DNA from 2 places in the Pseudomonas sp. LARHCG127 genome. Region 1 is predicted to be linked to the other one. Evidence: riboswitches for the same ligand, from Rfam matches in the RefSeq annotation. Region 1 holds a riboswitch; the other holds the start of a gene.
The links. A riboswitch is a leader RNA that binds a small molecule or an ion and turns the genes downstream of it on or off. The one in region 1 is predicted to bind cobalamin.
Positions count from the first base shown of each region.

Region 2: it holds a riboswitch for cobalamin, as region 1 does, so the genes downstream of both, cobO (cob(I)yrinic acid a,c-diamide adenosyltransferase) here and cobW (cobalamin biosynthesis protein CobW) in region 1, are expected to answer to the same signal.

Region 1 covers NZ_JBIXJT010000006.1:245,794-253,114, reverse strand. The annotation lists gene ACIPQ1_RS12890 (fatty acid cis/trans isomerase) at 1-133, shown strand, start outside; gene nfuA (Fe-S biogenesis protein NfuA) at 249-833, shown strand; gene cobM (precorrin-4 C(11)-methyltransferase) at 1,107-1,853, opposite strand; gene ACIPQ1_RS12875 (cobalamin biosynthesis protein) at 1,932-2,339, opposite strand; gene ACIPQ1_RS12870 (CbtA family protein) at 2,336-3,031, opposite strand; gene ACIPQ1_RS12865 (CbtB domain-containing protein) at 3,043-3,231, opposite strand; cobalamin riboswitch at 3,333-3,556, opposite strand; cobalamin riboswitch at 3,755-3,969, shown strand; gene cobW (cobalamin biosynthesis protein CobW) at 4,066-5,130, shown strand; gene cobN (cobaltochelatase subunit CobN) at 5,134-7,321, shown strand, end outside.
Region 2 covers NZ_JBIXJT010000007.1:326,916-334,236, reverse strand. The annotation lists gene ACIPQ1_RS14915 (cobyric acid synthase) at 1-1,153, opposite strand, end outside; gene cobD (threonine-phosphate decarboxylase CobD) at 1,150-2,142, opposite strand; gene cbiB (adenosylcobinamide-phosphate synthase CbiB) at 2,135-3,043, opposite strand; gene bluB (5,6-dimethylbenzimidazole synthase) at 3,040-3,690, opposite strand; partial or broken gene ACIPQ1_RS14895 (cobyrinate a,c-diamide synthase) at 3,951-5,312, opposite strand; gene cobO (cob(I)yrinic acid a,c-diamide adenosyltransferase) at 5,309-5,935, opposite strand; cobalamin riboswitch at 6,017-6,226, opposite strand; gene ACIPQ1_RS14885 (hypothetical protein) at 6,386-6,970, shown strand; gene ACIPQ1_RS14880 (PQQ-dependent sugar dehydrogenase) at 7,215-7,321, shown strand, end outside.

The sequences.
Region 1 (7,321 bases):
TGTCGAGCGCTGGGGGATTCGCCGCAGCCACCCGCAGTTCTGGTACTACTTCCATGACCTGAGCCAGTCCATCCAGGAGACGGAGCCCGTGGAAAGCGGTGTGCTGGACATGAATCGCTACCAGAACCTCTGATCGACAGGTCCGGTGGCAAACCCCGTGCCGCCGGATGCTTTCCTGACAAAAATACTAGGACTTTGTCCGGCGCGATGATTGGCGTAAACTGCCGGCAAGCCTGCGAGGAGTTTCCATGACCGCCATAACCATTACCGATGCCGCCCACGATTACCTGGCCGACCTGCTGTCCAAGCAGAACACGCCGGGTATCGGGATCCGCATCTTCATCACCCAGCCCGGCACCCAGTACGCAGAGACGTGCATCGCCTACTGCAAGCCGGGGGAAGAAAAACCCGAAGACACCGCGTTGGGGCTCAAGAGCTTCACCGCGTACATCGACTCGTTCAGCGAAGCTTTCCTGGACGATGCGGTCGTCGACTACGCCACCGACCGCATGGGCGGCCAGCTGACCATCAAGGCGCCGAACGCCAAGGTGCCGATGGTCAATGCCGACAGCCCGGTCAACGAGCGCATCAATTATTACCTGCAAACCGAAATCAACCCGGGGCTGGCCAGCCACGGCGGCCAGGTGTCGCTGATCGACGTGGTGGAGGACGGCATCGCCGTGCTCCAGTTCGGCGGCGGCTGCCAGGGCTGCGGCCAGGCCGACGTGACCTTGAAGGAAGGCATCGAGCGCACCTTGCTCGAGCGCATCCCGGAACTCAAGGGCGTACGCGACGTGACCGACCATACGCAGAAAGAAAACGCCTACTACTGATAGGTGTTCGCTGCGCGCAAAACGCTGTGGCGAGGGAGCTTGCTCCCGCTCGATTGCGAAGCAATCGCCAGGCAATCGATGCATTCTCGTGATGATGCAGGGGTTGCCAGGGGACCGCTTCGCGGTCCAGCGGGAGCAAGCTCCCTCGCCACAAAAGCTTCGGTGATCGCCGCGTAAACCTGTGGGCACCTGCCGAACCCTGTGGGAGCTGCGGTGACCGTCACTTTTCTTGTCGCTCCCACAGGGAATCTGGGTTAGCTCTTGCTGAGGGAGTCAGGGCCGGTACAGATGCGCATGCCCGGCGCGGTACAGCGAAGACTCGCTGAACACATCGTTGCCCAACACCCGTCCCACCAGAATCAGCGCCGTGCGGCGAAAGCCCTTGGCTTGTACCTTTGTCGCGATATCGTCCAACGTCCCCATCACCCAATCCTGATCTGGCCAGGTCGCCCGGTGGATCACCGCGATCGGGCAATCGGCGCCGTAGTGGGGCCGCAGTTCGTCGACGATTTTTTCCAGATGATTGACCCCCAGGTGAATCGCCATGGTTGCCCCGTGCTGGGCCAGGCTGCCCAGTTCCTCCCCGGCGGGCATCGGGGACTTGTCGGCGTAACGGGTGAGGATCAGGCTCTGGGAGATGTCCGGCAAGGTCAATTCGGCGCCCAGCAGGGCGGCGCAGGCTGAGGTCGCGGTTACTCCCGGGATGATTTCGAACGGGATGCCCAGTTCCCGCAAGCAGCGAATCTGCTCGCCGATGGCGCCGTACAAGCTCGGATCGCCGGAGTGTACCCGGGCCACGTCCTGGCCCTTGAGATGGGCGCTCTTGATCAATTCGATGATTTGTTCCAGATGCAGCTCGGCGCTGTTGATCACCTGTTCGGCACAATGGCCTTCGAGGACGGCGGTCGGCACCAGCGAGCCGGCGTAGATGATCACCGCACACTGGCGGATCAGTCGTTGGCCTTTGACCGTGATGAGGTCCGGGTCGCCGGGGCCGGCGCCGATGAAGTACACGGTCATTGACCGGCTCCTGAGAAAGGTGGGTGAGCGTCGCCCAGATGAATATCGCTCATGATCCTGGACGCCGATTATCGGGTTTTACCCCACGACCGCCAATGCCAACGTGCATTGGGGGCCTTTCTGTCGGGGAATCTGCAGTGTTGACGACGTCGTGGTGCCCAACTGGTCGGCCAAGGCCAGGGCAGCGCTTTCGGCGATACCGTGGCAACCGGTTCGCTCGAAAGCGATCTCGGAACGGTGACTGAGCCGCGGCTCGTAGTCGGCCAGTTGTTCGGCACTGAAGCAGGTCAGCGGCAAGCCCAATTGCCCGGCCAGTTCCAACAACCCGGGCTCGTCACGCTTGAGGTCGATACTGGCCAGGGCCCGCACCTGGTGAAGCTCGATGCCGTGGGCCATCAATGTCTGTTCGAGCAAGGCCCGCAGTGTGCTGGCCGGGCAACCGCGCTGGCAGCCCAGGCCGATCACCAGGATCGGCGCGGCGTTCATGCGTCGTGGTGGGCCTGGTCGCCACGGCGAAACAGCCAGGCGCTGATCAGGCCCAGGGCCAGCCAGAACGCGACGTTGGTCACCTGCGAGGCGATCTTGAACTGGCTCTCAAGCGCTTCGGGCGCCAGCATCGAGTGGACTTCCGGTTGCGGTGCGCCGATGACGTGGGGCACCAGCAACGTCGCCGCGCCCAGTATCTTGAGCAGCCAATGCTGGCCGAAGGCGATCAAGGCAATGCCCACCGCCGTGGACGCCGCGGTGCCAATCCACCACATTTGCCGCTGGGCCAGGTCGGCCGCCGCGGTGCCGGGCAGCTCCGGGGGCAGGCCGAGGGTCGGTGCCAGGACGAAGGTGGCATAACCGGCCAAGCCCCAGAGCAGGCCTTGGGAGGTGCGAGTCGGTGCGCGCAAGGTGTACAGGCCCGCCAGCATCAGGGCAAAACCCACGGCGACCACCAGGTTACCGCCGGTGGTGGACAGTACCCGCTGCCAACCGTCTTCCGGCTCCCAGGCTTCGGCGTCATGGGTATGGGTGGCCCCGTCGGCGTGTTCGTGAACCTCGGTCGTCGGAGCCTTCTCGAAGGTTTCCGCCTGGAGAATCAGCGGCGATACCCAGAAACTCTGCAACAGGGTCAACAGCAGGGCGGCCAGCAAACCGCTGAAACCGGCGGTCTGGGCGATACGCTTGATCATGTCGTCGGTTCTCAATGGCAGGGGAAGGCGGCGCTGTGGCGGGTATCGTGGGCGGCGTTGTGTACCGCTTCGATGTGGGAGAAACCGGCGAAATAGACCAACCCCGCCCCCAGGATCGAAGCCAGGATCGCGGCGCTCAGGCGTTGGCTCAGGGTGGTGGTGCTGCTGGCGGAGCGGGCGGTGCTGCTGATGGTCGACATGGCGCTTCCCTCTGTTTTTGTTCCGTGGGGGATGCGAGCGCGATGAGACCCCGGGCGAAAACCCGCCAAGGTTCGAACAGCGCCCGCCCACCGCGGGTTTGTTGATGCTTGAGTCATGGGCCGGTCTCCGGGCTCACGAGGGGCTGGGCTTGTGCCTGGCCTGCAAGCGTCACCCTTCCCATGTCCGTGGACACAGTGGTTCAGACGCTTCGCTCGCTTACCGTTGCGGGGGCAGCACCGGACTGACGTGGCTTTGGAGTAAAGCACACGATTCACCGGTTTCCCGTTTCACCCTGTGAAGGGCACCCGTAACTAGGCGCACAGGAGAGCATGGGTGGGGTCCAGGCGTCAATTCTCGCAGCGAGTCGCATCCATCGCGAGCAAGCTCGCTCCCACACAGGATCTTCGCCGGGCCCTAAATTTGAGGGCGATGCAGAACCACTGTGGGAGCGAGCTTGCTCGCGATGAGGCCCGTCCATGCACCGCAAAACGCTCTGGCGATTGACCCGCCCCCACACCCTGCGTAGCCTTGCGCCTTCGAGGTTCTTCGGCATGCGCCGGAGCTAAGAAGGGAACGCGGTCCAAGCCGCGGCTGCCCCCGCAACTGTGAACGGTGAGGTTTCTGCAAGGCCACTGTGCATGCCTTTTTACCAAAGGCGCACGGGAAGGCGCAGCAATTGCCAGTCGAAAGACCGGCCCGCCGTCAGCCAGGAGACCTGCCTCGAAACAGATTCTCACTACAACCGGGCGGGGTGATCCGGTGGCGAAATCTTCCGCACGCCTGTGCCAGCGGTTGTCGTCCCGTTTGCCCGCCACCTTGCCAAAGGGCATCCGATGAAAACACTGGCCAAACTCCCCGTCACCATCGTCACCGGCTTCCTCGGCTCGGGTAAGACCACCTTGCTGCGGCACATGCTCGACAACGCCCAGGGCCGGCGCATCGCCGTGATCGTCAACGAGTTCGGCGAGCTGGGCATCGACGGCGAGATCCTCAAGCAGTGCACCATCGGTTGCACCGAAGAAGAAGCCAACGGCCGCGTCTACGAACTGGCCAACGGTTGCCTGTGCTGCACGGTGCAGGAAGAATTTTTCCCGGTGATGCGTGAGCTGGTGGCCCGGCGTGGCGACCTCGACCACATCCTCATCGAAACCTCTGGCTTGGCCCTGCCCAAGCCGCTGGTCCAGGCCTTCCAGTGGCCGGAAATCCGCAGCGCCTGCACCGTCGATGCGGTGATCACCGTCGTGGACAGCCCGGCCGTGGCCGCGGGTACCTTCGCCGCCTTCCCCGACCAGGTCGACGCCATGCGCAAACTCGACCCGAACCTGGATCACGAATCGCCGCTGCACGAATTGTTCGCCGACCAACTGGCCAGCGCCGACCTGGTGATCCTCAACAAGGCCGACCTGATCAGCCCTGAAGACCTGGCCAGGGTGCGCCTGGAAGTCGCCGAAGAACTGCCGCCAGCGGTCAAGGTCATCGAAGCCAGCAGCGGTCGGCTGCCACTGGACGTGCTGATCGGCCTGGGCGCCGGTTCCGAAGAACACATCGACGGTCGCCACAGCCATCACGACCATCACCATGACGGCGACGATGACGACCACGATCATGACGCCTTCGATTCCATTTCCATCGAACTGCCCCAGGCCGACGAAAGCCTGCTGCTGGATGCACTGACGCAACTGGTGGTCCAGCACGGCGTACTGCGGATCAAGGGTTTTGCGGCGATCCCGAACAAGCCGATGCGCCTGTTGATCCAGGGCGTCGGTACGCGCTTCGACAAGCATTTCGACCGTCAGTGGGGCGCCGAGGAAGCGCGGGTCACCCGTCTGGTGCTGATCGGCCAGGCGCTGGATGCCGCGCTGCTCGAAGCGCAATTGCGCGCCGCCCTCAGCGCCTAAGCCATGCACCTGCTCAGGACTCAGCCCGGCGGTTTCGTGTCGGATGACAACATTGCCGACCTGGGGCAAACCCCCGCCGAACTGGTGATCCTGTGCAGCGGCGACTCCAGCCTGGCGCTATTGGCCGAAGCGGCGCGGCAGTTGCCGGACGACTACCCGCAGTTTCGCCTCGCCAACCCGATGCAGGTGCAGAACCACGCCTCGGTGGACCTGTATTTCGAAGACGTGCTGCAACACGCCAAGGTGATCCTGCTGTCGCTGCACGGCGGCATCGGCTATTGGCGCTACGGCATCGAGCGCCTGATGGAGCTGGCCGGACGCGGGGTGAAGCTGATCCTGGTGCCGGGGGATGACCGTCCGGACCCGGAGCTCAGTGACCTGAGCAACGTGGCCGTCGAGGACCGCGACCGGCTCTGGCAGTTCTTGCGCCAGGGCGGGTTGGGCAATGCCCTGGACTTGTTTCACAATCTCGGCAGCCAATGGTTCGGCCGCGATTACCCCTGGGCCGAGCCGCAGGCCTTGCCACGCACGGCTATCTATCACCCGGCGAAAATCAGCGCCAGCCTCGGCGATTGGCAAGCCGACTGGCAGGTCGGGCAACCGGTGGCGGCGGTGCTGTTTTATCGCTCCCACCTGCAAGCGGCGAACACCGCGTTCATCGACGTGTTCTGCCAGCGCCTGCAAGCGGCGGGGCTCAATCCGCTGCCGATTGCCGTGGCCAGCCTCAAGGAGCCGGCTTGCCTTGCGCGGGTCGAGGACTGGCTGGACGAGGTGGAAGCGGGGGTGATCCTCAACACCACCGGCTTCGCTCAATCCAGCCCCGAAGCGCCGCATTTGCGACCGTTTCGCCGCAATATCCCGGTGATCCAGGCCATTTGCGCCCAGGACAACGAACCCGGCTGGCGTGCCAACGAGCAGGGCTTGGGACCACGGGACCTGGCGATGCACATTGCCTTGCCGGAACTGGACGGACGAATCATCAGCCGTCCCATCAGTTTCAAGGACTTGGCCTGGCGCAGCGAACGCAGCCAGAGCGACGTGGTCTGCTACCGCGCCGTGCCCGAGCGCATGGATTTTGTCGCCGCACTGGCCCAGCGCTGGACCACCCTGGCGTGCCTGCCCAACGGGCAAAAGCGAGTGGCGCTGATCCTCGCCAACTACCCGACCCGGGATGGGCGCATCGGCAACGGTGTCGGCCTGGACACCCCGGCGGCGGCCTTGAACATCCTGCGGGCCTTGCAGGCCGAGGGCTATCCACTGCCGGCCGAACTGCCGGCGAGCGGCACTGCGTTGATCCAGCAATTGCTCGGCGGGGTCAGTAACGACCTGGACAGCCTCGACTTGCGTCCCTGTCACCAGAGCCTGGCCCTCGATGCCTACCAATCCCTGTTCGACGCGCTGCCCGAGGCCAATCGCCAAGCGGTGTTGGCACGCTGGGGCTCGCCCGACCAGGACCCGATGTTCCGCGACGGGCGCCTGATGGTCGCCGGCCTGCGCCTGGGCCTGACGTTTGTCGGCATCCAGCCGGCGCGGGGTTATCAGGTCGATCCGAGCGCGGTGTACCACGACCCGGACCTGGTGCCGCCCCACGGGTACCTGGCGTTTTATTTCTGGTTGCGCCACACCTACGGCGTCCACGCAACGATCCACGTCGGCAAGCACGGCAACCTCGAATGGCTGCCGGGCAAGGGCGTCGGGCTCTCGGAAAACTGCTGGCCGGACGTGCTGCTGGGGCCGCTGCCGAATATCTATCCATTCATCGTCAACGACCCGGGCGAGGGCGCCCAGGCCAAACGACGGACCCAGGCGGTGATCATCGACCACTTGATGCCGCCGCTGACCCGGGCCGAAACCTATGGGCCGCTGCGTAACCTCGAGTTGTTGGCGGACGAGTACTACGAGGCGCAATTGCTCGATCCGCGCCGCGCCCGGGAACTGCAACGGGACATCCTCAACCTGGTGCGCGAGACGCACATCGACCGTGAGCTGCAACTGGATGCCGCCCTGGACAGCGATGCCGACGCGGCGATCTGGCTGCCCCGCCTGGACACGTACCTGTGCGACTTGAAGGAGTCGCAGATCCGCGACGGCCTGCACGTTTTTGGCGAGTCGCCCAGCGGGCGGCTGCGCATCGATACGTTGCTGGCGTTGCTGCGCATTCCCCGGGGCGATGGCAAAGGCGCCCAGTCGA
Region 2 (7,321 bases), on a different contig from region 1:
TGACCTCAGCCGCTTCCAACGCCAGCCGCCCGCGCACATTGCGCAACTGCTTCTCGTGTTCCAGGGTCGTTTCAAAATCCAACAGGCCCAACCCGGCACTGGACCCGGCCGCGCCTTCCAGCCCCAGCGGGTCGTGGACCTGCTGGCCGAGCATCTGCAAACCGCCGCAGATGCCCAGCAGCTTGCCGCCGTAGCGCAGGTGACGATGGATCGCCGTCGCCCAACCGTTGGTACGCAGGTAGGCCAGGTCGCTGCGCACGCTTTTCGAACCAGGCAGGATGATCAGGTCAGCCGGCGGGATCGGCTGGCCGGGGCCGATGAATTGCAAGTCAACCTGCGGGTGCAGGCGCAGCGGATCGAAATCGGTGTGGTTACTGATGCGCGGCAAGACCGGCACCACCACTTTCAGCACCTGCTCGGCCTTGTCGATCTGGCGCCGGTCGAGGCCGTCCTCGGCTTCCAGGTGCAGATCCATCACGTAGGGCAACACGCCGATCACCGGCTTGCCAGTGCGCGCTTCCAACCAGTCCAGGCCCGGTTGCAGCAAGGCGATGTCGCCGCGAAAACGGTTGATGATGAAACCCTTGACCCGTGCCTGCTCGCTGGGGGAAAGCAGCTCCAGCGTGCCCACCAGATGAGCGAACACCCCGCCACGATTGATATCGGCGATCAGCAGCACCGGGCAATCCACCGCCTCGGCAAAGCCCATGTTGGCAATGTCACCAGCGCGCAGGTTGATCTCCGCCGGCGAGCCGGCGCCTTCCACCATCACCACCGGATAGGCCGTGCTCAAGCGCGCATGAGAGGCCAGCACCGCTTGCATTGCGATGGCTTTGTAGTCGTGATAAGCCACGGCGTTCATGGTCGTGACGGCGCGGCCATGAATGATGACCTGGGCGCCAGTATCGCTGTTGGGCTTGAGCAGCACCGGGTTCATGTCGGTGTGCGGTTCGAGACCGGCAGCTTGGGCCTGCACCGCCTGGGCCCGGCCGATTTCGCCGCCGTCGGCGGTCACGGCACTGTTGAGGGCCATGTTCTGTGGCTTGAACGGCACCACACCGACACCCTGGCGCCTGACCCAGCGGCACAAAGCCGTGACCAAGGTACTTTTGCCGGCATCGGACGTGGTGCCCTGCACCATCACTGTGGTCATCGGTTGTCCTTGGCGTAGGCCTCGAAAGCCTGTTCGAGGCGCAGGAATTCGCTGTCATCGGCCGGCAGCCCAAAGCGCAGGCTACTGGTATTCACAAACAGACGCAGGAGAATGCCGCGCTGGGCCATGAAATCGTGGAGCCCTTGGGCCTGTTCGATGACCAGCCATTGGAACAATCCGCAACCGCCCTGAGGCTTGAAGCCGTGACGTTCGAGCAACAGCGCCAGGCGTTGGCTGGTGGCTTCGCAGCGTTGGCGCTGGCGCGCATGGGCGTCGGTGTCCAGCAAGCACGCCTGGCCCAGCACCCGGGTCGGCCCGCTGACGACCCACGGCCCGACTTGTTCGGCGAGCAACTTGAGCAAGCGCCGCTCAGCCAAGACAAACCCCAGGCGCACCCCGGCCAGGCCAAAGAACTTGCCGAACGAACGCAGCACGATCAACCCGACCAACTGGGTATGCGCCGCCAGGCTCAGCGCCGGGGTGACGTCCATGAACGCTTCATCTACTACCAGCCAGCCACCGCGCTGGGCCAGGCGGGCATGCCAGTCCAGCAAGCGCTCCGGGGCCAGGCTCAGGCCCGTGGGGTTGTTCGGATTGACCACCACCAGCACGTCGAGGCTGTCGAGGAAGAAATCCACTTCCGCCTCCAGCACCTCGCGCACGATATAGCCGCTACGGCGCCAGGCTTCGGCGTGCTCGGCGTAACAGGGCGACAGGACGCCGACCTTGCCGCTGCGGCGCAGGCGCGGCAACAGCTGGATGGCCATCTGCGAACCGGCCACCGGCAGCACGTCCAACGCACCGTAGTAATCGCAGGCGGCCTGTTCCAAGCCGTCATCGGTTTCCGGCAGGCGCGCCCAGGCCCGCAAAGGAATCGCCGGAACGTCGAACGGCCAAGGCGCGAGGCCGCTGGACAAGTCGAGCCAATCGGCCTCGGCAATGCCGTATTGCCGGGCTGCGTTGCGCAAGCGCCCGCCGTGCTCAAGCATAGAACTCAGCTCCCAGGCAGAGAATCAGCAACCACAACCATACCCCGCGCTGGACCAATTGCCAGCCGCGATCAATGGAATCGGCACTCGCCGGCACGCCTTCGCCCAAAGGCGGACGTTGGTGCAGTTCACCGTGGTAAACCGCCGCCCCGCCCAACTCGACCCCCAGCGCTCCAGCCCCGGCGGCCATCACCGGCCCGGCGTTGGGGCTGTCCCAGGTCGGGCCCTGGGTGCGCCAGCATCTGAGCGCCAGGCGAGTTTTACCAAGCAGCGCGTAGGTCAATGCCACCAGGCGCGCCGGAATGTAGTTGAGTACGTCATCAATCTTGGCCGCCGCCCAGCCGAAGCGCTCGAAGCGTTCGTTGCGATAGCCCCACATGGCGTCGAGGGTATTGCTCAGGCGGTACAAAACCACACCCGGCGCGCCGGCCACGGCGAACCAGAACAACGCGGCGAACACCGCGTCGCTGCCGTTTTCCAGCACCGACTCGGTGGCGGCGCGGGCCACGGCGGTTTCATCCAGTTCAGCCGTCTCGCGACTGACCAGGTAACCGACACGCTTGCGTGCCTCGTCCAGATCACCGCTGCGCAGCGCCCGCGCCACCGGCTCGACATGCTCACCGAGGCTGCGCAGGCCAAGGGCACAGTACAACGCCAGGATCTCCACCAACCAGCCCACCATCGGCGCCCACGACAAGGCCGTGGCGAGCAGGGTCAACGGCACCACCGCGATGACCCACGCCGTCACGCCGTGGCTGCGCCAGCCGCGTCCGCCGGCGTTGAAGCGTTGTTCGATGCGATCGGCAAAACCGCCGAACGCCACCAGCGGGTGCCAGCGCCGGGGCTCGCCCAGCAGCGCATCCAGCGCCACCGCGGCGGCACTGAGCAAGGCCACACTCATGGGCTCGTTCCCCAACGGTTTTCATACAGCAGTTCATTGAGCGGACGCGGTTGCGCCCACCCTTCCAGGGCGAGCATCGGCGCCGGGTAGAAACCCTCGACCGGGCCCAGGCAAAGAATCGCCAGCGGCTTGGCCCCGGCGGGAAACCCCAGCAGGTCGGCCAGGGCCTGGGGCTCGAACAACGACACCCAGCCCATCCCCAACCCTTCGGCACGGGAGGCCAGCCACAGGTTCTGGATCGCGCAGGACAGCGAGGCCAGGTCCATTTCCGGCAAGGTCCGGCGACCGAAGATGTGCCGCTCGCGATCCTCCATCAAGGCCGCCACCAGCACTTCGGCGCAGTCGTCGATGCCTTCGACCTTGAGCTTCATGAACTCGTCGCTGCGCTCGCCGAGGGCCTCGGCGGTACGGATGCGTTCTTCTTCCACCCGTTGGCGGATCTGCCCACGCAAGGCGCGATCGCTGATGCGGATGAATCGCCATGGCTGCATCAGGCCGACGCTGGGGGCCTGGTGCGCGGCTTCCAGCAGACGGCGCAGCAAGGCCGGCTCCACCGTGCCACCGCTGAAATGGCGCATGTCGCGGCGCTCGGCGATGGCGCGGTAGACGGCGTCGCGTTCGGCCTGGGTAAAGGCGTTGTCAGTCATGGCCTCTTCGCGAGCAAGCTCGCTCCCACATTGGCTAGCGTTGCACTTGAGATCACTGGGTCCCCTTGGGCTAGCGTTGCACTTGAGATCACTGGGTCCCCTTGGGCTAGCGGTGCACTTGAGATCACTGGGTCCCCTTGGGCTAGCGATGCACTTGAGATCACTGGGTCCCCTTGGGCTAGCGATGCACTTGAGATCACTGGGTCCCCTTGGGCTAGCGGTGCACTTGAGATCACTTGGTCCCCTTGGGCTAGCGATGCACTTGAGCTCACTGGGTCCCCTGTGGGAGCGAGCTTGCTCGCGATAGCGGCCTCAAGGTCAGGCGCAAACAACGCCGCAATCGCCCGCGGATTGGACGGAAAATAAAAATGCACATAGGAAGCCGTCATCCGCCCCTGTCGGAACACCGCCTCCGCCCCTCGCCCGCCATTCGGGCTGTGGCCACGGGCAATCGGCTCGAGCTCGGTGCTGGTCAGGGAGTGATGGTAGGTATGCCCACGCAGGTTGCCTTCCGGCAAATCCACCGATTGCAACGCCAGGGCCGCCAAGCGCTTTTGCATCTGCGCATCGCCGGCCAGCAACCCCAGGAGTTCGGCGCGTACGCCGTCGACGTCGGTCAGTGAATCGAGCAGATACAACATGCCGCCGCATTCGGCGAGCAACGGCTTATTGGCGGCATGGTGCGCACGGATCGCGGCCAGCATCGGCGCATTCCGGGCCAGCGCAACGTGGTGCAGCTCCGGATAACCGCCGGGCAAATAAAGGCTGTCCGCCTCGGGCAGTTCGCCGTCATGGATCGGCGAAAAGAAGCGCAACTGCGCGCCCATGGCCCGCAGCAGATCAAGGCTGGCGCCATAGGTGAAGGCGAACGCTTCGTCACGGGCCACGGCGATGCGCACCCCATCGAGCCACGGCTCAACGGCCACCACCTCAGGCGCGGCGAACGCCACGGCGGGCGGCAGTGCCACTTCGCAACTGCCGGCCAGGGCCTCGGCGGCCGCGTCGAGGCGCGCGTCCAAGTCGTTCAACTCGCTGGCCTGGACCAAGCCGAGATGACGGCTGGGCAATTCGATGCCGGTTTCCCGGGACAGCGCGCCGTACCAACGCAGGCCTTCGGTCAGGCTGCCTTCGAGCAATTGCGCGTGGCGCAAGGTGCCGACCCGGTTGGCCAAGACCCCGGCGAATGGCAGGTCAGGTTGATAACGGGCCAGGCCCAAGGCCAGGGCACCGAAGGTCTGGGCCATGGCCGTGCCGTCGATCACCGCCAGCACCGGCACGCCAAAATGCCGCGCCAGGTCGGCGCTGGACGGGGTGCCGTCGAACAGTCCCATCACCCCTTCGATGAGGATCAGGTCCGCTTCAGCAGCGGCTTCCCACAACAACCGGCGACTTTCCTGCTCGCCCACCATCCACATGTCCAATTGATAGACCGGCGCGCCGCTGGCCCGCTCCAGGATCATCGGGTCGAGAAAGTCCGGGCCACATTTGAACACGCGCACCTTGCGTCCCTGGTTGCGATGCAACCGGGCGAGCGCTGCGGTGACGGTGGTCTTGCCTTGGCCCGAGGCTGGCGCTGCGATCAGCACCGCCGGACAGTGGCGGATCACGGCCGCATCGCTCACAGCTCGACGCCTTTCTGCGCCTTGATGCCCGCCTGGAACGCGTGCTTGATCATGCCCATTTCCGTCACGGTGTCGGCCAGCTCGATCATCTCGGGCTTGGCGCCGCGACCGGTCACGACCACATGCTGCATCGGCGGACGGGCTTGCAGATCGCTCAGCACCTGGTCGAGGTCAAGGTAGCCGTGCTTGAGGGCAATGTTCAACTCGTCGAGCACTACCAGGCCAATGGACGGATCACTGAGTAATTGACGGGATACGGCCCAGGCGGCTTCAGCGGCGGCGATGTCGCGCTGGCGGTCCTGGGTTTCCCAGGTGAAACCTTCACCCATGACATGAAAGCGCACCTGCTCCGGGAAGCGACGGAAGAACAGCTCTTCACCGGTGCTGTTGCGGCCCTTGATGAACTGCACCACGCCGCACTGCATGCCGTGGCCCATGGCCCGGGCCAGCATGCCAAACGCAGAACTGCTCTTGCCCTTGCCGTTACCGGTCAGCACCAGCAGCAAGCCGCATTCGTTCGGCGAGTTGGCGATGCGCTCGTCGATCACGGCTTTCTTGCGCAGCATGCGCGCCAGGTGGCGTTCGTCGCGATCAGACGTATCGGTGATGAGGGAGTCGGTCATGGGGGAGCCTCCGCAGGGGGATTGGATAACGGCGGGCGGGCACAAAAAAGACGGCAACAAGCCTGGCATCGCCCACCGTGATGCCGTTGGATGGATCAGGCCGGTCTCCGGGCTCATGAGCGGCGTGGTGCCTGGCTGCGCGCCTTCCCATGTCATCCGACACAGTGGCCTGTACGCAGCGTTGACTCATTTACCGTTGCGGGGGCAGCGCCGGGTTCGTGTGCACTCACCGGCTTCCCTGTTTCACTCTGTCGAACGCGGTCACAGAGCACCTGAAACAAGCGGCGAAGGTTAGAGGGTTGGGGGTGGAGCGTCAATTAAAGCCGCCATGGCTCGTGCACGGAACATTGGCCACGATCAATAAAGTGACGTCAATCTTGTGCCACGCTACGGCAAGTGATATCAAATAGGCATCACGACCCGATATCACAAGAACAAGAGGGCAAAAACATGCAAGGCATGCTCATCAGCAATCCAAAGCTGGAATTCCTGCGCCCGCTGCTGGAACGCTGGTTTGATTGTATCGACCGCTACAACGCCGTGCGCGGCGATAACGACACGCCCTACTGGTTCGATGAACGGGCCAACCTTGGCTTGCTGTCGGCCGCTGCCTGGATGGCCGAAATGGTCACGCTGCAGAACGCCCCGACCCGCAAGCAGAACGAAGAAGGCGAACGTAACGTCAGCGCCGACCTGTTCATCGCCAGCACGGAGGAACGCGCCTTCATCCAGGCCACCCAACGCTGGCCCAAGGTCAACAACCTGAACCTGACCCAACCGCTGCTCGAAGCCACCAGCGATGCCAAGCGCATCAGCTACGCCAGCGACCTGAAGCTGGGCTGCCTGTTCGTCTCGCCGCAAAAAGCCCAGCAAAGCGCCACGCCCGAAGAGCTGCAGGACATGATCGACGACCTGCAGAAAGAAAATACCTGCGCCGTGGCCTGGTACTTCCCTTACGCCTATCGCAAATTGCGCAACGAAGCCGGGCAGTACCATCCTGGTATCGCGGTGCTGTTCAAGCAGGCCCATGGTTGATTCGTTCAGCAAGAAACCGCGAGGTGACCTCATGTGGGAGCGAGCTTGCTCGCGATAGCGGTGTGCCAGTCAACATCAACACAGGCTGATGCACCGCCATCGCGAGCAAGCTCGCTCCCACAGTGGATTTTCAGCAATCACAAAATCACAGGGACCTGGCTGGCGGGATGGCCTACCCACAGTTGAACCATCGCGCGTCTACGCTCCTCTATGAATAACCACATGCATTCATAGGGACGCCAGCATGCTCAAGCCACCTCACCTTCTGATCGTCGCCCTTGCCGCCGGGCTTGTCGCTTGTGGCGAATCGTCCACCTTGCAAGTCTCCGACGGCACTGGCCCTGCACCGAA